DNA from 3 places in the Myceligenerans cantabricum genome. Region 3 is predicted to be linked to each of the others. Evidence: riboswitches for the same ligand, from Rfam matches in the RefSeq annotation. Region 3 holds a riboswitch; each other region holds the start of a gene.
What was found. A riboswitch is a leader RNA that binds a small molecule or an ion and turns the genes downstream of it on or off. The one in region 3 is predicted to bind thiamine pyrophosphate.
Positions count from the first base shown of each region.

Region 1: it holds a riboswitch for thiamine pyrophosphate, as region 3 does, so the genes downstream of both, ACYU96_RS16545 (thiamine ABC transporter substrate-binding protein) here and thiC (phosphomethylpyrimidine synthase ThiC) in region 3, are expected to answer to the same signal.
Region 2: it holds a riboswitch for thiamine pyrophosphate, as region 3 does, so the genes downstream of both, thiO (glycine oxidase ThiO) here and thiC (phosphomethylpyrimidine synthase ThiC) in region 3, are expected to answer to the same signal.

Region 1 is NZ_BAAHAJ010000011.1:433,550-439,994, forward strand. It holds gene pgi (glucose-6-phosphate isomerase) at 1-674, opposite strand, end outside; gene ACYU96_RS16535 (ABC transporter ATP-binding protein) at 743-1,546, opposite strand; gene ACYU96_RS16540 (ABC transporter permease) at 1,546-3,279, opposite strand; gene ACYU96_RS16545 (thiamine ABC transporter substrate-binding protein) at 3,255-4,256, opposite strand; TPP riboswitch at 4,257-4,370, opposite strand; gene ACYU96_RS16550 (DUF4235 domain-containing protein) at 4,421-4,708, shown strand; gene moaC (cyclic pyranopterin monophosphate synthase MoaC) at 4,877-5,359, shown strand; gene ACYU96_RS16560 (MoaD/ThiS family protein) at 5,356-5,598, shown strand; gene ACYU96_RS16565 (MogA/MoaB family molybdenum cofactor biosynthesis protein) at 5,602-6,120, opposite strand; gene ACYU96_RS16570 (sulfite exporter TauE/SafE family protein) at 6,144-6,445, opposite strand, start outside.
Region 2 is NZ_BAAHAJ010000009.1:84,858-91,302, reverse strand. It holds gene ACYU96_RS09565 (thiazole synthase) at 1-913, opposite strand, end outside; gene ACYU96_RS09570 (ThiF family adenylyltransferase) at 1-2, opposite strand, end outside; gene thiS (sulfur carrier protein ThiS) at 916-1,155, opposite strand; gene thiO (glycine oxidase ThiO) at 1,152-2,279, opposite strand; TPP riboswitch at 2,269-2,372, opposite strand; gene thiE (thiamine phosphate synthase) at 2,408-3,100, shown strand; gene ACYU96_RS09545 (EF-hand domain-containing protein) at 3,078-3,287, opposite strand; gene ACYU96_RS09540 (NAD-dependent succinate-semialdehyde dehydrogenase) at 3,332-4,702, opposite strand; gene doeA (ectoine hydrolase) at 4,729-6,027, opposite strand; gene ACYU96_RS09530 (diaminobutyrate--2-oxoglutarate transaminase) at 6,083-6,445, opposite strand, start outside.
Region 3 is NZ_BAAHAJ010000013.1:353,332-359,776, reverse strand. It holds gene ACYU96_RS18810 (DEAD/DEAH box helicase) at 1-877, shown strand, start outside; gene thiC (phosphomethylpyrimidine synthase ThiC) at 906-2,726, opposite strand; TPP riboswitch at 2,722-2,826, opposite strand; gene ACYU96_RS18800 (hypothetical protein) at 2,952-3,152, shown strand; gene ACYU96_RS18795 (helix-turn-helix transcriptional regulator) at 3,216-3,452, opposite strand; gene ACYU96_RS18790 (ABC transporter permease) at 3,456-4,319, opposite strand; gene ACYU96_RS18785 (ABC transporter ATP-binding protein) at 4,316-5,350, opposite strand; gene ACYU96_RS18780 (Rv3654c family TadE-like protein) at 5,444-6,304, opposite strand; gene ACYU96_RS18775 (TadE family type IV pilus minor pilin) at 6,301-6,445, opposite strand, start outside.

The DNA of each region.
Region 1 (6,445 bases), on a different contig from region 3:
TTGGTGAGGGTCTCCAGCGTGCCGAAGGTCTTCGAGGCCACGATGAAGAGGGTGGTGGCGGGGTCGAGGTCCGCGGTCTTCTGCGCGACGTCGGTCGGGTCGATGTTCGAGACGAACCGGCACTCGAGCCCTGCGGCGACGTACGGCTCCAGCGCCTCGTACGCCATGACGGGGCCGAGGTCCGAGCCGCCGATGCCGATGTTCACGATCGTGCGGACCTTCTCGCCCGTCACGCCGGTCCACTCGCCCGACCGCACCTTCCGGGCGAAGGCGTAGACGCGGTCGAGCTCGGTGCGCACGTCGGTGTCGACGTCCTGGCCGTCCACGCGCAGCGCGGGAGCCGCACCCTGGGGCCGGCGCAGCGCGGTGTGGAGGACGGCACGGTCCTCGGTGACGTTGATGTGCTCGCCGGCCAGCATCGCGTCCCGGCGTGCGGCGACGCCCGTCTGCTCGGCGAGGGCGACGAGCGCTGCCAGGACGTCGTCGGTCAGCAGGTTCTTGGACAGGTCCACGTACAGGTCGGCAGCCTGGAACGCGAACCGGTCGGCCCGTCCGGGGTCGGTCTCGAACCAGCCCCGCAGGTCCGGCTCCAGGCCCCCGGAGAGCCGGGTGAGATCGCCCCAGGCGGACGTGGTCGTGGCGTCGACAGGCTGCTGTGCAAGCTCGGTGCGCATGTGCACAAACCTACTGTCCGACGGCGGCCGGGGCGGAGTCGGTCCGAGGGCGCGCCCCCACTCGGCGGTCAGCCGCCCAGGAACTCCGCGACCTCCGCCGTGGCCGGCTTCTCGCGGAGCTCGTCCGGCGGGGCGACCTGGAGCAGGCGCCCGGCGAACATGACGCCGACGCGGTCCGCCACCGCGAAGGCCTCGTCGTGGTCGTGGGTGACGAAGAGCGCCGTCGTCCCCGTCTCCCGCAGGACCCGGCGGACGTCGGCGGCCAGGCGCTCCCGCAGGCGGCGGTCCAGCGCGGACAGCGGCTCGTCGAGGAGCAGCAGTCGCGGACGCGGTGCGAGCGCCCTCGCGAGCGCGACCCGCTGCCGCTCTCCCCCGGACAGCGTGGCCACCCGGCGCCGCTCGTAGCCCGCGAGCCCGACCAGGTCCAGCAGGTCCACGACCCGTGCGGCACGCTCCCGCCCGGGCAGGTGCTGCGCCTCGAGCCCGTACGCGACGTTGCGCCCGGCGTCCCGGTGCGGGAAGAGCTGGCCGTCCTGGAACATCAGGCCGAACTGGCGGCGGTGCACCGGCACACCGGCCAGGTCGCCGTCGTCCCACGTCACCGTGCCGCCCACGAGCGGCTCCAGCCCTGCGACGGCGCGCAGGAGCGACGACTTGCCGCACCCGCTCGGCCCGAGCAGCGCGACGATCTCGCCGCGGCCCACGTCGAGGCAGACGTGGTCGACGGCGGTCGTGGTCGCTCGCGCACGGCGCCGCAGCCCGCCGGCCGTCTTCTCGTAGCGGACGACGACGTCGCGCACGGCGAGCCCGCCACCGGCTCCTGGACCGGTGGCCAGGCCCTCGGACCCGGTGGTCGAACCTGTCGAGCCCATCAGAACTCCCCTCCGCCATGATCGCCTCGCAGGCGCTCCGCCAGCATCATCACCATCGCCGTGAGCCCGGCCAGCACCACCGACGCCGCGAGCGCCATCCCGTAGTTCTCGGCCCCGGGCCGCCCGATGAGCCGGAAGATCACGACGGGCAGGGTGTCGCTCTGCGGCCGTACGAGGAAGGACGTCGCGCCGAACTCCCCGAGCGACACGGCGAACGCGAACCCGACGGCCAGCCCGAGCGATCGGGCGGCGAGGGGCAGGTCCACCGTACGCAGCACGGCACCGGGGCTCGCTCCGAGGGTTCCGGCGACCTCGCGCAGGCGCGGGTCGATGGCCCGCAGCACGGGCAGGACGGTGCGCACCACGAGCGGCACGGCGACGACGGCCTGGGCGATCGGCACGAGCGCGGCGGAGGTACGCAGGTCGTACTGGACACCGAAGGGCTGGTCGAGGGTGATGAGGAAGCCGAAGCCCACGGTCACCGCCGACACCCCGAGGGGCAGCATGAACAGCCCGTCCAGGAGGGACACGGCCCTCCGCGTCCCGGCCCCGCCCGGCCGGCGCGACACGAGCAGCGCGACGAGCCCGCCCACGACCAGCGCGGTCACGCACGCCCAGGTGGCGGTCCGCAGCGAGTTGCCGAGCGCCTCCCACACAGTGACGTTCAGCGTGTTGCCCGCGGTGGAACCGAGCGCGACGTAGTTGGCGAGCCCGAGGTCGCCGTCGGGCCCGCGGAAGGACCGCAGCACGAGTCCGCCGAGCGGAAGCAGGATCAGCCCGCCGACGACGGCGGCCGTCGCCGCCACGGCGGCCGTGTCGGCGGGCGAGCGGGTGAGCGCCCGGGCCGACCACCGGTCGCTGACCAGGTGCAGAGCGGCCTCGCGCCGGCCGCGGGTGCGCGCGGACACGGCGAGGGCGGTGGCGACGACCACGAGCTGCAGGATCGACAGGACGGCCGCCGAGCGCAGGTCGAGGAACTGGGTGGTGCGCTCCCAGATCTCCGTCTCGATGGTCCCGTACCGCGGGCCGCCGAGCACCATGACGACACCGAAGGACGTCGCGCAGAACAGGAACACCACCGACGCGGCCGAGACCAGCGCGGGCCCGAGCGACGGCAGCGTGACCGTCCACCACACCCGGAGCGGCGAGGCGCCGAGCGCTCCGGCAGCCTGCTCGGCGCGCGGGTCGAGCCGCTCCCACAGCCCGCCCACCGTGCGCACGACGACGGACAGGTTGAAGAACACGAGCGCGACGACGATCCCGCCCAGAGTCTCCTCCAGGCCGATGAAGCCGAGCGCGCCGCCGGGCACGAACAGGCTGCGGAACGCCACCCCGACCACGACGGTGGGCAGCACGAACGGGACCGTGACCAGGCCGCGCAGCAGCGTGCGCCCGAGGAAGCTGCGGCGGTAGAGCAGGAACGCGACGGGTAGGCCGAGGAGCAGCGAGAAGACGGTCCCGAGGAGGGACTGGGCGAGCGTCAGCCCGATGAGGCGCCAGGTGCGCGGGCGGCTGAGGACGTCGGCGAACCCGGACAGGTCGAGCGCGCCGTCGTCGACGAAGCCCCGGGCGACCAGCGTCGCGACGGGCCACGCGAAGAACAGCCCCACGAACAGCAGCGGGACGAGCGCGACCACGCCCCAGACGACCCCTCGCCAGACGATCCCCCGCCGGACGGCGCCTCGCCGGACGGCGCCTCCACGGAGCCTCAGCCCAGCACGATCGCGGTCCACGCCTCGATCCACTCGTCGCGGTTCTCCGCGATCTCGTCCGCTTCCAGCTCGTACGGGTCCTGTGCGAGCGGGGCGTGCTCGGCCCAGCCCTCGGGGAGCTTGGTGCGGTCGCTGACCGGGTACATGTACATCGAGGTCGGCAGATCCTCCTGCACCGGGTCCGACAGCAGGAAGCTCACCAGCTCGCTGGCGCCCTCGCTGTTGTCGGTGCCCTCCAGCACGCCGGCGTACTCCTCCTGGCGGAAGCAGGTCTTGAGGAGGGCGCTGGTGGTGGACCTGCCGTCGTCGCCGACCGTGGCGGCCGGGGAGGTCGAGTACGACAGCACGAGGGGGCGGTCACCCTCCCCGTCACCGCCGGAGAAGTCGACGTAGTAGGCGTCCTCCCAGGAGTCGACGACCTTGACGTCGTTGCCGCGCAGGGCGCCCCAGTAGTCGCCGAACCCGGTGTCGCCGAACTCGTCGACCGTGGCCAGCAGGAAGGCGAGGCCCGGGGACGACGTCGCCGGGTTCGTCACGACGAGCAGGCCCTGGTACTCGGGGGCGGCGAGCTCCTCGAGGGTCTCGGGGATCTTGAGGCTCTGCTCGGCGAACCATTCCTTGTCGGCGTTGATGCAGACGTCGCCCCGGTCGACCTGCAGCAGGTCGCCCGCGATCACGTCCTCGTCCGTGACGCGCGACGCGAACGTGTTGTCGATGCCGAAGACGACGTCGCCGACCGGCGCGTCCTTGGTCAGCACGAGCTGGTTCGCGAGCGTGCCGGCATCGCCGGCGGTGTTCACCTCGACGGTGAGCCCGGACTCCTTCTCGAACCTCTCGAGGATGCCGTCGCTCAGCGCGAAGGAGTCGTGCGTGACGAGCGTGACGGTGTCCGGCTGCCCGGCGGACTCCTCGCTGTCGGGCTGCCCCGTGCATCCTGTGAGCAGCAGCGCGGTCGCGGCGGACGCCGCGGTCACCGCCGTGCGGCAGAAAATGGTCATGAGGGGGTCCTTTCGACTTCCTCCACCGGTGCTAACCGGATCAGGTTCAAGGGTCTGCGGCGGACCGCACTCTCAGCGCCCACACGTCTGGTGGGGGCTCCCCTGTCGTTTGTTCTCGGCAGCCTACCGCTGCTGGCCGACACGGATGCCGCTACGGTGGGTACGTGGCCGAGAATGAGACGGAACCGACACTTGCGGTGAAGGTCGGCACGATCGCCCTCACCTTCGCCGCCGGATGGGCGGCGCAGAAGGCGCTGGGACTGATCTGGAAGAAGGTGACCGGTAAGGAAGCCCCGACCAAGCCCGACGATCCAGAGCTCGACATGGTGCAGGCGACGGTGTTCGCCGCGGCCGCCGCCGCGACAGCTGTCCTGGCCAAGCGGGTCGCGGCGAAGGGCGCGCAGCGGGCCGTGGCCCGCATCGCGGCCCGCTCGACGTCCCGCGCGATCTGACCGGGACAGACACCGCACCCGAGCACACCGGCTCGGTCGGTCCGTCGGTGAGTGATCGGTCGTTCAATCTGCCGATCACTCACCGACGGACCGACCGGGCCACCCACGCCACCCCGCGCGTGCTCGGGACGGCGCCGTGGCGGCCCGGTGGTCTTCTACCCTGGACACGTGACTTTCACTCATCTCGACGACCGTGGCGAGGCCCGCATGGTCGACGTCACCGCCAAGCAACCCACCGTGCGGTCCGCGACCGCGACCGGTCGTGTCGCCTGCGGGCCCGGCGTCGTCGCGGCGCTCCGGTCCGGTGACGTCCCCAAGGGCGACGTGCTCGCGGTCGCCCGCATCGCGGGCATCGCCGCCGCCAAGCGCACCGCGGAGCTCCTGCCCCTGGCCCACGTGATCGGCGTGCACGGCGCGGTGGTGGACCTCGTCGTGACGGACGACGGCGTCGACATCACCGCGACCGTCCGCACCGCGGACCGCACCGGCGTGGAGATGGAGGCCCTGACGGCGGTGTCGGTGGCGGGGCTCGCGGTGGTCGACATGGTCAAGGGCCTGGACAAGTCGGTGTCGCTCGCCGACGTGCGGCTCGTCCGCAAGACGGGCGGCAAGTCGGGCGACTGGGTTCGTCCGGGAACGGAGCAGCAATGATCCAGGTCCGCTACTTCGCCGGCGCCCGCGAAGCGGCCGGCGTCGCCACGGAGGACCTCCCGGGCCCGACGACGGCGGCCGCCCTCCGCGCCGACCTGACCTCGCGCCACGGAGCGGGCCTGGGCGACGTCCTGTCGCGGTGCGCCCTGCTGGTGGCCGGCGCCCGGACGACGGCGGACGACGCCCCGGTCCCCGACGGCTCCACGGTGGACGTCCTCCCGCCCTTCGCGGGCGGCTGACCGCTACAGCGTCGTCGGTGCGGGATGGTCGCCGCCGTCGAGCTGGTCACGGATGTGTGGCCACAACGGGAGGACGACCGCGGCGCCGTCACGCGTACCGCCCGTGGACCCGGGCAGGTTGACGACGAGCGCGCGCCGGTCCCCGTCGGGCATCCGGACGGTCCCGGCGAGACCCCGCGACAGGACCGCACTCGGAACGCCGGCGCCCGCACCGCGGGACCGGATCGCCTCGGCGATCCCGGGGAGCTCCTCCTCGAGCAGGTCGCGCGTCCCCTCGGGGGTGCGGTCGCGCGGCGTGACGCCGGTCCCGCCGGTGGTCAGGATCAGGCGGGCGCCCTCGTCGAGCGCCCACCGGATGGCGTCGCGGACGGAGTCGGCGCCGTCAGGCACGGTCCGGGAGACGACGTCATCGGCGCCGTCCTCCTTGAGGAGGCCGACCAGGAGCGGCCCGGAGCGGTCCTCGGCCTCGCCACGGGCACAACGGTCCGACACGGTGATGACGGCGACACGATCGGTGCTCATGAACACACGATAGGGCGGTCGGATCATGGCGCCGCGACCCGGCTCGGTGCCTCCGGCTCCCCTGCGGGCGCGACGTCGGCCGCGGCCTTCCGGTCGATCCGGTACGCCCGGAAGGACCAGGTGACCGCGGCGGCCCAGCCGATCCAGATCGCCGCGTAGACGAGGATCTCGGTCACGCCGGACGCGCTGACCCAGCCGCTGCCGAGGAGGGTCCTGGTGTTGGTCAGCACGATGACGCCGCCCACCATCGATCCGAGCACGCGCGGCGGGACGTGCCGTACCAGCCAGGCGGCGATCGGTGCCGCGACGAGGCCGCCGACGAGCA
Region 2 (6,445 bases), on a different contig from region 3:
ACAGGGCGAGGTCCAGGTTGTCCCGGGCGCCGGAGGCAGGGTGGTCGCCGACCGCCACCCGGCCCTCGGCCGGCGAGGACGCCAGCGCGCGCTCCCGCCGGGGCATGCGGCCCGCGCGGGCGGCGTCGTACCCGGCCTCGACCGCGAGGCGCATCGCGCGCGCCATGCGCTCCGGGTCCGCCGCGCGGGTCACGGCCGTGGCGAGCAGGACGCCGTCGCACCCGAGCTCCATCGCCAGCGCCGCGTCCGACGCCGTCCCGATCCCCGCGTCGAGGATCACCGGCACGGGCGCCTCGGCGGCGATCGCCTCGATGTTGCGCGGGTTCGCGATCCCGAGCCCGGAGCCGATCGGCGACCCGAGCGGCATCACGGCCGCGCAGCCGGCGTCGGCCAGGCGGCGGGCGGTGACCGGGTCGTCGTTGGTGTAGGGCAGGACGGTGAAACCGTCCTCGACCAGGATCCGCGCGGCCTCGACGGTCCCGATCGGGTCGGGCAGGAGGGTGACGTCGTCGGCGACGACCTCGAGCTTGACCCAGTCCGTGCCGCACGCCTCGCGCGCGAGCCGCGCGGTCAGCACCGCCTCCCGGACGGTGAAGCAGCCGGCGGTGTTGGGCAGGGCACGGATGCCCAGGCGGTCCAGCATGCCCCAGATCGAGGTGTCGCCGGGGACGCGGGGGCCGCCGGCCGGGCCCTCCGCGGCGCCCCGGGGCGCGGGCCGCGCCACCCGCCGCATCGCGACCGTGGTCAGCTCAGTCCCCGACGCGGTCAGCGCGTCCGCGAGCGCCAGCAGGCTCGCCGCTCCCCCGGTGCCCATCACGAGCCGCGACCGGAGCGGGACGCCGGCGACGGTCAGGGGTGCCTCGGCGGGCGCGGTCGTGGCGAGGGCCGGGGCCGTGCCGTCGGTGGGGGTCATGGTCATCCTCCCTGCACGGCGGCGACGACCTCGACGCGCGCCCCCGGGCGGATCTCGGTGCGGTCCCAGGCCCCGCGGGGCACGACGGCGTCGTCGACGGCGACGGCGACGCCCTGCGGCACGCCGTCGACCACCACCTCGGGCAGCAGGCGTGCCACGAGCTCCGTCACGGGCAGCGGCCCGTCCAGCGGGTACGGCTCACCGTTCACGACGGCGGTCCGGTCGGTCGGTACGGCAGTCATGCGGATGCTCCTCGGGGGGTGGGGGCGGGAGAAAGGTGGGGGGTGAGGATGGTGGCGGCGTGCGGGGTCAGGAGGATGCCGCTGCGGTAGTGGCCCGTGGCCAGGACCAGGCCGGGGGCGGCCTCGCCGAGCAGCGGGGCGTTGTCCGGGGTGCCCGGGCGGGAGCGGGTCGTCGTCTCGGCGAGGTCGGCCTCGTCCAGGGCGGGCAGGAGGGCTCGCGCGTCGCGCAGCAGGGCGAACACGTCGCCCGCGCGGGTGCGGGTGGTGGCGGCGCGCTCGTCGGACGTGGCGCCGACGACGATCTCCCGGCGCCCCTCGGGCCGGGCGCGCCGGGGCACCACGTAGACGGGCCGGCCCTGGACGGTGCCGCGCACGACGGTGGCGGGGCCGGCGTCGGCCTCGGCTTCGAGCCGGAGGGTGGTGCCTGGCACGGGTCTCGTCGGGGCTCCGCCGTACAGCGCGGCGCTCGCGTGCCCGGCGGCGAGGACCACGACCCCGCCCCGGTGCTCGGTCCCGGCGGCGTCGACCACGCCGGTCACGGCACGGTCCGTGCCGGACCGGACCAGGGAGGTCACGGGCCGTGCGACGAGGGTCGCCGCCGGGTGGCCGCGCACCAGGCCGAGGAGGGCCCGGTGCACGGCGCGCGGGTCGACCTGGTGGTCGCCGGGGATCCACGCGGCGGCGGAGACGCGCGGTCCGAGGGACGGTTCCCGGTCCCGCGCCTCGGCCAGGGTGATCTCCCGGGAATCCAGGCCCAGGTCGTGGTGCAGCGCGAGGCGGCGGCGCAGCAGGGCGGCGTCGTCGGCGTCGTACGCGACGGCGAGGGTGCCGGTCGTGTCGAGGCCGAGCGTCCCGGGCGGGAGCCCGGCCGCCCGCTCCAGGCCGGCGGCGAACGACGGCCACCGCCGGGCGGACTCCGCGCCGATCCGTGCGAGGCGTTCCTCGCCGAACTCCGCCTCCATCGCGGGTCCGAGCATGCCGGCCGCGGCGTGGGTGGCGCCGTCACCGGGGGCCGGGTCGAGGACGGTGACCTGCGCCCCGGCGTCGAGTGCGCACCAGGCGGCGGTCAGCCCGATGATCCCGGCGCCCACGACCACGACGGCGGGCGCACGGCGGTGCTCCATGGTTGCTCCCTTCGCCGGCATGATCCGGATCAGGTTCGACGGTCGGCGCTCCTGCGCCCTCTCAGCCCCGCGGGGGCTCCCGTGCATGTCGTGAGCAACCATAACCCCGCCGGCACCGCCCACCTACACTGCGTGCCGTGGATCCTCGAACGCGGCTCGCCGACGCCCGGCTCTATCTGTGCACCGACGCCCGGGAGTCCTCGGGCGATCTCGAGCCGTTCCTGCACCGGGTGTTCTCCGGCGGGGTCGACGTCGTGCAGCTGCGGGACAAGTCGCTGGACGCCGCGCGCGAGCTGGAGCTGCACGCCCTGGTGGCGCGGGTGGCGGCGGAGCACGGGGCGCTGTGGGCGGTCAACGACCGGGCCGACGTCGCCGGCCTCGCGGGCGCGCCCGTCGTGCACATGGGGCAGGACGACCTCTCGCCGGCCGACGTACGCACGCTCCTGGGCGACGGCCCGGTCCTCGGGCGGTCCACCCATGCGTTCGGGGAGGCCATGACCGCCGAGGCCGACGACCGCGTCGACTACTTCTGCGTCGGTCCCCTCTGGTCCACCCCCACGAAGCCCGGCCGCCCGGCGGTCGGGCTGGACCTGCTGCGGGAGGTCGCCGCGGCGCGGCCCGTGACCCCCTGGTTCGCGATCGGCGGCATCGACGACGACGGCCCGGGGACCACCCGCCTGGACCAGGTCCTGGCGGCGGGCGCCACCCGGGTCGTCGTCGTGCGCGCCATCACCCGGGCCGACGACCCGGAAGAGGCGGCGGCCCACCTGCGCCGCCGCCTCACCGGGAACAGCGGGGTCAGCCGTTCCAGGCCTTCGTGAACTCCTCCAGGTCGATCTTGCCGTCGCCGTCGGCGTCGGCGTGCACGAAGATCGAGGTGAGGTCGTCGTTCGAGACCTCCTCGCCCCGGCCGCCCATCGCCTGGCGGAACTCGTCCACGGTGATGTGGCCGTCGTCGTCGGCGTCGAACTCGTGGAACGTGGCGGTCAGGTCGTCATCGGCGGTCACGGGAAGCCCTCCAGGCATGTCCGACAAGCAAGGTCCGCAGCAGGCTACTCCTGCTTCGGGCCCACCCACACCTGCTGCGCGTTGACGAACTCCCGGATGCCGTGCGGGCCCAGCTCGCGGCCCAGGCCCGAGCGCTTGATGCCACCGCTCGGCAGGCGGGGGTCGGTCTTCACGATGCCGTTCACCGCGACCTGTCCCGCCTCGATCCGGGCCGCCAGCGCCTCGCCGCGCTCCGGCGTCGACCACACGCTCGCCGCCAGCCCGAAGTCGGTGTGGTTCGCGACGGCCAGGGCCTGCTCGGCGTCGTCGGCCTTCATCACGACCATGACCGGCCCGAACGTCTCCTCGCGGCAGGCCGTCATGTCCGGGGTCACGTCGGCGAGCAGGGTGACCGGGTAGAAGAACCCGGCTCCCTCGGGCAGCTCGCCGCCGAGCAGCAGCCGCGCCCCCGCGTCCACGGTCTCGGTCACCTGGCGGTGCAGGTTGTCGCGCAGGTCGGCACGGGCGATCGGCCCCACCTGCGTGCCCGCGTCCCGCGGGTCCCCCACCACCAGCTTCTCCAGCCGCCTCTGCAGCTTCTCGACCATCACGTCGTACACCGGCGCCTCGACGACGATCCGCTTCGCCGCGATGCACGACTGCCCCGCGTTGATGATCCGCGACAGCGTGATGACCTCGGCCGCCGCGTCCAGGTCGGCGTCGGCCAGGACCAGGCACGGGTCGCTGCCGCCGAGCTCCAGCACGACCGGCTTGATCTCGCTCCCCGCGACACCCGCCACGGCCGACCCCGCGCGCGCCGACCCCGTGAACGACACCGCCTGCACCCGCCGGTCCCGGATCACGCCCTCCACCGCCGCGGTCTCCAGCGGCAGGTTCGCGAACACCCCCTCGGGCACGCCGGCCGCCACGAACGCGTCCGCGATCGCCTGCGCGCACCCGGGCACGTGCGGGTCGTGCTTCATGACGCACGTGTTGCCCGCCATGAGCGCCGGCGCCGCGAACCGCGCCGCCAGCCAGAACGGCGCGTTCCACGGCAGCACGCCCAGCACCGTGCCCAGCGGCAGGTGCTGCACGTAGCTGCGCGTCGCGTCGGACGCCAGCACCTCCGGAGCCAGGTACTCCGCCGCGTGCTCCGCGTAGTGCTCGAGGCACCAGGCAGCCTTCGCGACCTCCCCGTGCGCCTCCGTGATCGGCTTGCCCATCTCGGCGGTCATCAGCGGCGCGAGCTCGTCGGTGTGCTCGCGCAGGTAGGCTCCCACGGCCGCGAGCACCTCGGCCCGCCCCGCGATACCCCGGTCGCGCCACGCCGGCCAGGCCGCCCGTGCGGCGTCCAGCACGGCGTCGACCTGCTCGGGGCCGGCCGGGTCCTGCTCGGCCACGACCTGCCCGTTGCTCGGATCGATGGCAGTCAGCATAGGTACCTCCTCGAAAGGGTCCGGGCTCACGCGATCTCCGCGACGCCGGGGCGGATGGGGGTCGGGGCCTCGACGTCGTCGTCGCCTGGTCCTGGGTCCTCGTGCGGGACGACGCCCGCGGGCTCGGGGACGGCGGACGGCGCCGCCGGCGCCGCCGCGTGCTCCGGCTTGCACACGAAGTCCTCGTCCAGGGTGAAGAACGACTCGCAGCCGTTGGCAGTCACGTGGATCGTGTCCGAGATGCCGACCGTCTTGTCGCCGTCGACCCCCCACATCCACGGCAGGATGTGGAACGTCATGCCCTCGCGCAGGATCATCGGGTTCCCCTGGTTGAGGCTCGCGATGTAGCCCTCGTCCCAGCTCGGCGGGAAGGCGATCCCGATCGAGTAGCCCGACCGGGTGATGAGGCGCGCGCCCACCGTGTTGTCCGAGATGATGTTGCGCACGATGTTGTCGGCGTCGGACACCGTCAGTCCCGGCCGGATCGCGGCCTTCACCTCGCGCAGGGCGAGCTTCATCCGCTCCTGCGCGACGAGCATCGAGTCGGACGCCTCGTCGAGCACCACCGTGCGCATCATGGCGGTGTGGTACCGCCGGAAGCAGCCGCCCACCTCCATGAACACGTGCTCGCCGGGCTGCACCGTCCGGCCCTCCCAGGTCGCGTGCCCGATCATCGTGCGCGGGCCGGAGACCACGTACGGCATGACGGCCGGCGGCTCGCCCCCGGCACGGAACATCCCGGCGCTGATCTCCGCGCCGATCTCGTTCTCCGTCACCCCTGCCGCGCACGCCTCGATCCCGGCGCGCATCCCGGCCTCGGTCGCCAGGGCGGCCCGGGACATGATCTCGATCTCGACCGCGGACTTGCGCACGCGGCCCTCCTCCACGATCCCGAAGCAGTCCAGCAGGCGTCCCTCGGTGAACGCCGTGTGGATGTAGTCCTGGTGGTAGGCCGGGAAGAAGTAGCTGTTGCGCTCGTACCCCACGTCCTTGGTGTGCAGCCCGAACTCCCGCAGCGCCTGCATCAGGCTCTGGATGGCGTCGCCGGTGTCCGGGTAGGGCCGCGTCACCTCCACCCAGGTGCGCTCGATGACGTTGGACTCCTCCATGGCGCGCGTGATCATGAAGGGCTCGAGCTCCAGCGGCACCACCAGGGCCTGGAAGAAGGAGTAGCCCGTGGTCTGGTAGTCCGTCAGGTACATCAGGTTCTCGGGGTCGGTGATCACCACCGCGTCCAGCAGCCGGTCCGCCATGCGTGTGCGCAGCTCCGCCAAACGCCTCTGGTACTCCTCGAACGGGAACGTCATGTCTTCACGCTGTCTCATCTCAGGGCCTCCCCTCGTGGTGGTGTCGGTTCACGGCGTCGCGGTCGTGCCGCGCTCAGATCGTGTGCTTCACGGCCGCGGCGAGGATCTCCAGGCCGTCGGCCAGGTCGTCGTCACCGATGGTGAGCGGCGGGATCACCTTGAGCACCCGGCCGCCGGTGCCGCACGGGCAGACCAGCAGGCCGTTCTCGAAGCACTCCGCGGTGACCGCCTTGGCGAGGGCACCGTCGCCCAGGTCGAGCGCCTGGACCATCCCGCGCCCGCGCACCTCGAACCCCTTGCCCGCGTCGCGGGCGATCATCCGCAGCGCGTTGACCATGGTCTCGCCCTTGGTGCGCACCTGCGTCATGAGCACGTCGTCGTCGAAGTACCGCAGCGCCTCGCGGCCTGCCACGAACGACAGGCCCTGGCCGCGGAA
Region 3 (6,445 bases):
CGACGCGCCGTCGGCGGACGGTCAGGTGCACGACGGCGCCGTGTACGTCCATCAGGGCGTGACCTACGTCGTCGACCACTTCGACCTGACGGACCACACCGCCGTCGTCGTGCGGCACGACGTCGACTACGGGACGTGGTCACGCGAGGTGATGGAGGTGGCGGTCGTCGGGGCCGACGACGACGGCGGCGCCACGGGCGGGGACCCGGAGCCCGGCGGGATGACGGTCGGGGTCGGCACCGGGGAGACGAGCGACGGGACGGGCGACGCGACGGACCGGCCCGGCGGGGCCGACGCCGGGGAGGACCGTCCGGTCGTCACGCGGAGCTGGGGGCCGATCACGTGGGGGATCGGGCCCGTCGAGGTGACGAGCCAGGTGGTGAGCTTCCAGCGGCGCAGGCTGCCGGACCTGCAGACGATGGGTACGGAGGCGCTCGACCTGCCCGAGCGCATCCTCGGGACGGTGGCGGTGTGGTGGTCGGTCCCGGACTTCGTGCTGCGGGCGGCCGGGGTGTCGGCGGAGGAGACGCCCGGGGCGCTGCACGCGGCCGAGCACGCGTCGATCGGGATGCTTCCGTTGCTGGCCACGTGCGACCGGTGGGACCTCGGCGGGGTCTCGACGGAGCTGCACGCGGACACGGGCGAGGCGACCGTCTTCGTGTACGACGCCTTCCCCGGCGGTGCGGGGTTCGCCGAGCGGGGGTTCGAGCTCGGCGCGACCTGGCTGCGCGCCACCCGCGACGCGATCGTCGGGTGCGCCTGTGCGGACGGCTGCCCAGGATGCGTGCAGTCGCCGAAGTGCGGCTCGTACAACGCGCCCCTGGAGAAGGCGGCAGCGGTGCGGCTGCTGGGCGCGGTCCTGTCACACGTTCCGTGAGCAGGGCCGCGCCCGCAACGGTCCCGGGTCAGGTCGGGGTGCCGACCTGCGGGTCCGGGAGGTAGACCGTGCCGCCTGCTGCCAGGAACTCCGCCGACTTGGCCGCCATGCCGGCCTGGGCTTCCTCCGGGGTGAGACCGTCCGCGGCCCCGGCGATCGCCTGCTGCTCCGCGGCTCCGCCGAACTCGTCGCGGATGTCCTGCGAGATCCGCATGGAGCAGAACTTCGGCCCGCACATCGAGCAGAAGTGCGCGGTCTTGGCCGCCTCGGCCGGGAGCGTCTCGTCGTGGAACTCCTGCGCGAGCTCCGGATCGAGCGACAGCGCGAACTGGTCACGCCAGCGGAACTCGAACCGGGCCTTGCTCAGCGCGTCGTCGCGGTCGCGGGCGCCCGGGTGGCCCTTGGCGATGTCGGCGGCATGGGCCGCGATCTTGTAGGTGACCACCCCGGTGCGCACGTCGTCCTTGTTCGGCAGGCCGAGGTGCTCCTTCGGCGTGACGTAGCAGAGCATCGCCGTGCCGTAGCGGGCGATCTCCGCCGCGCCGATCGCCGACGTGATGTGGTCGTAGCCGGGCGCGATGTCGGTGACGAGCGGGCCGAGCGTGTAGAACGGCGCGCCGTCGCAGAGCTCCTGCTGTCGCTCCACGTTCTCGCGCACGAGGTGCAGCGGGATGTGCCCGGGCCCTTCGACCATGACCTGCACGTCGTACCGCCAGGCTCGCTTCGTGAGCTCGGCGAGCGTGTCGAGCTCGGCGAACTGGGCGGCGTCGTTCGCGTCGGCGATGGATCCGGGGCGCAGGCCGTCGCCGAGCGAGAACGCGACGTCGTAGGCGGCGAAGATCTCGCAGAGCTCGTCGAAGTGCGTGTAGGTGAAGTTCTCCTGGTGGTGCGCGAGGCACCAGCCGGCCATGATCGAGCCGCCGCGCGAGACGATCCCCGTGACACGGTTGGCGGTCAGCGGCACGTACCGCAGCAGCACGCCGGCGTGCACCGTCATGTAGTCGACACCCTGCTCGCACTGCTCGATGATCGTGTCGCGGTAGATCTCCCAGGTCAGGGCGTTCGCGTCGCCGTTGACCTTCTCCAGCGCCTGGTAGATCGGGACCGTGCCGATGGGGACCGGGGAGTTGCGCAGGAGCCACTCCCGGGTGGTGTGGATGGCGTCGCCCGTGGACAGGTCCATCACGGTGTCCGCGCCCCAGCGGGTCGCCCACTGGAGCTTCTCCACCTCCTCCGCCACCGAGCTGTGCACGGCGGAGTTGCCGATGTTCGCGTTCACCTTCACGGCGAAGGCCTTGCCGATGATCATCGGCTCCGACTCGGGGTGGTTGACGTTGTTCGGGATGATGGCGCGCCCGGCGGCCACCTCGGACCGGACCAGCTCGACGTCGCAGCCCTCCCGGACCGCGACGAAACGCATCTCCGGGGTGATCTCGCCGCGGCGGGCGTAGTGCAGCTGCGTGACGGTGCGGCCGGGGAGCGCGCGGCGCGGCGGGCGGCGGGACCCCTTCCACTCGTCGGCGGACGCCGGGCCGCCGGCATGCCGCGCAGCGTCCTCGCCGGCGGACGAGCGTGCCGCACGGCGAGCCGCCCCACGGCCGTCGTCGGTCGGGTGAGCCGCGCGACCCTTGTACTCCTCGGTGTCGGCGCGTTCCGTGATCCAGCCGGTCCGGCCCGGTGGGAGGCCGTGGTTCGGGTCGCACGCCGGGCCGTCCGTCCGGTAGACCCGGACGGGGTCGTTCGGGGTGCCGTCGGGGGACGGCGCGAGCGTGATCTCCGTGACCGCGACGTGCAAGCCGCTCTCGTGGTCGACGTCGTACGTGAGCGCGCGTGAAGAAATGGTCGTCATCAACTCTCCAACTTCCTACGCCGGAATTACCCGGTCAGGTTCGACGGTCCGAGCCGCGACAGCCCGATCTCAGCCCTTGCGAGGGCACCCGTGGGATCGAGGCTTACGTTACAACATGTCAGTATCTGTGCGTCAACACTGGCGCCAAGCGGCGGCAGCTCCACGCCCCTGGTTCGCAAAATAGCCTCTGACCTGGGATGATGCGACCTCGTGGATGATATGACCGTGCAACGCGTACCCCCAGGACCGGTTCTCGACGCCTTGCGCTCTTACCACTGGCTGCCCGCCCGGTGGGACTCCGTCCACGCGGTCCTCCTCGAGGCCGCGCTCGACCTCGCCGACGGCGACCCGCGCCGCCTCCGGATCGAGGACGACGGCACCATCACCGTCCTGAACCATCCCGCCGATCCCGAGGACCAGGCCTGACACGCCGCGCCGGGCGACCGTCGCGCAGGGAAGGCGACGCACCACCTTCTCCCGCGCGACGTCCTACTCACCGAGCCGCTTGAACGGCCGCGTGGAGAACACGACCTCGACCGCCACGTCGAAGTACTCGGCGATCCGGAGCGCGAGGTACAGCGACGGGCTGTACTCCCCTCGCTCCAGATAGCCCACCGTCTGGTAGTGCACGCCGAGCGCCTCGGCGAGCTCGCGCCGCGAGATCCCACGTTCGGCCCGGAGCATCGCGATCCGGTTGTGGACGACGTCGGTCGTGGTCTCGCCCACCACTCACCACCCCTGCGCCATGACACGGTCCCGCGCCGCCGCCACCGCTGCCCCGGACGCCCGGCGGGCCATCCGCCGCAGCACGATCGGCGCGACGGTCAGGCCCAGCGCGGCCCAGATGCCGAGCACACCGAACATCTCGAGCGTGCGCCAGGACTCGCCGATCTCGGCGACGACCATCTCGTCCGGGAGCATCGCCGACCGGGCACCGAGCCCGAGCCAGTAGTACGGGAACGCCTGGCCGATCCACTGCAGCCAGGAAGGCAGGGCAGTGAGCGGATAGAAGATCCCCGACACGACCAGGAGCGCCATCGAGACCAGCATGAGCAGCCCCGTCTGCGACGCGGTCTTGAACAGGGACCCGAGCGCCACACCGATGGGCACGGTCGCGACCATGCCCATCACGAAGATCACCACCAGGGTCGCCCAGGTCCGGGCGTCGATCCGCAGGTCGCCCGCCACCGTGATGCCGGGGATGACCAGCAGGGCAAGGCTGATCAGCGTCGTCGCGCCGAACATGACCACCTTGCCGAACAGGTAGCCGATCATCCCGTTCGGCGTGGCCTTGGCCCGCAGCAGCGTCCCGTCCTCGCGGTCCGTCGCGATGGCCCCGGCAGGCCCGGTCAGCCCGCCGAACGCGATGGACATGCCCACGATGCTCGGCAACACCATGGCGCCGAGCTCGAAGTCGGTGCCGGGCACCGAGCTACCGCGCATGAACAGCAGCACCACCGCGAAGATCACGGGCATCAGGAAGAACCAGAGGATGTCCCCGGGCTCCCGGAGCGACTGCTTGGTCTCCAGCCAGCCACGGACGAGTCCGGCACGGACCGCCGTCCACCGGGCGTCGGGCGTCGCCGCCGTCATGAGCGCACCTCCTGGGTCTCGTCGTCCTTGCTCGTCACGCCGTCGCCGGTCGCGTCCGGTCCCGGATCGTCCGGTCCTGGCTCGGACGAGCCCGGCTCGTCCGAGCCGCTCCCGGGCGCGCCCTGGCCCGTCTCCGCACGGTGCACGAGCGACATGTACGTGTCCTCCAGGCTGGCCCGGCGCACCTCGAGCTCGGTGACCTCAGGGTCCGACCCCAGCAGGTCGCGGACGAACACGGTGGGATCATTCTGCTCGACGGCGTGCACGTGGCGGCGTCCGTCCGCGGTCCAGCGCACCTCCGCTCCCGTGGCCATCTGGCGCGCCAGCTCGTCCGCCGAGCCGTTCGCCACGATCGTGCCCTGGTCGAGGATCAGGATCCTGTCGGCGAGCTTCTCCGCCTCGTCGAGGTCGTGGGTGGTGAGCAGCACCGTCGTGTTCTCGAAGTCGGACAGCCGGTGCACGAGGTCGTGGAACTCGCGGCGGGCGTGCGGGTCGAAGCCCGCCGTCGGCTCGTCCAGGAAGATCAGCTCCGGCCGGCCGACGATCCCGATCGCCACGTCGAGGCGGCGACGCTGGCCGCCGGAGAGCGACTTGATCTTCAGGTTCGCGTGCTCCGTGAGGCCGACGACGCCGAGCAACTCCTCCACGTCCCACGGCCGTTCGATCTCGGGGATCGAGAAGGGCACGTAGAACCGGGCGAGATAGTCGAGGAGCTCACGCACCTTCCACCGGCCATGGTCCCGCCACGACTGCAGCACGACGCCGAGCCTGGCCCGCCATGCCTCGTCGCCGGACGCCGGATCCTGCCCCAGCACCATGACTTCTCCGGCGGACCGGGTGCGGAACCCCTCCAGGATCTCGATGGTGGTGCTCTTGCCGGCCCCGTTGGGGCCGAGCAGCGCGAGCACCTCCCCACGACCTGCCGTGAACGAGACGCCGGTGAGCACGTCCTTGGTTCCGTAGCGCATCCGCAGGTCCCGGACGTCCAGCGCCACGTCCGCCGAGCCTTGCGGCGGCTGCATGCCTGTCATCGCACCCTCCTTATTGTTCGTAGCAGGAATGCTATGGCTCGTAGTGATGTCATGTCACGCTGTTTTCCCCTCAGCCGCGTCAGACCCGGAGGATCAGGCTCCCGTCCCGTACTCCCAGTGCCACGCCTCGGGCTTGGATCCGCTCGGCTCCGCCCAGGTGGGGTGGATCCAGCCGGACGCGCCCGCGTTCGCCGCCATCCACCGGTACTCGGCCGTGCCGAACCCCTGGATCCCGCCGCCCAGATCGACCGCCTGCCCCCACCCGTGGTTCGACGTCCCCGGCGGTGCCGCCAGCGCGCCCTTGCTCGCCTTCACCGCCACCTGCGCCTCGTACGACCGATACGAGTCGGTCACCGTCAGGTGGCGCCCGAACACCGCGCCGAAGGCCACGTTCAGCTCCTCGATCGCCACCGCCGCGTCGCACCGCAGCTCGTGCCCCGGCGCGAACGACAGGTCGCACAGCGCGCTCGACGGGATCCGACCGTTGCCGTACCGCATGGCAGCCCCGGCCAGGCCCGGCACCTGCCCCGCCCGCTGCCGGCCGGCCCAGCCCGGCACACCCGGTCCCCGTGCGAGCTGCCCGCCCTCGGCCACCGTCGCGCGCAGTCCCGCACGGGCGGCCACCTGCGCGGCACCGAGCGAGGGCCACCGGCCCGGCAGCGCCACCGCCCGGCGGACCTCGACGCGGACGACGCCGGCCTCCGGGACGTCGCACGACGTCGCCTCGGCCCCGTTCCGGGCGACCACGGAGGCCGCCGTCGCGCACCCGTCGCCACCGTCCCGGAGGGCCGTGGCCCCGGCCAGCGCACCGAGGTCGGCGGCGGACTGCGCCGCACCCCGGCCGTTCTGCGCCGCACCGAGCGCGGCCAGCCCGGCCATGAGCAGCAGCACGGCACCGACGATCCCCAGCACGAGCACCGTGCCCGCACCTCGTTCGACCGGCCGCCCGCTCACGGTTCCGCCCGGGCCGTCGCCGTGCCGCGTGCCCGCAGCGGGTCGACGGCGCTCAACCCGTTCGCCACCGGCTTCGTCACGGTCACCTGCACCCACTCGCCGTCGCGGTCGATCGACAGGTCGGTGTCGTCGCCGCCGACC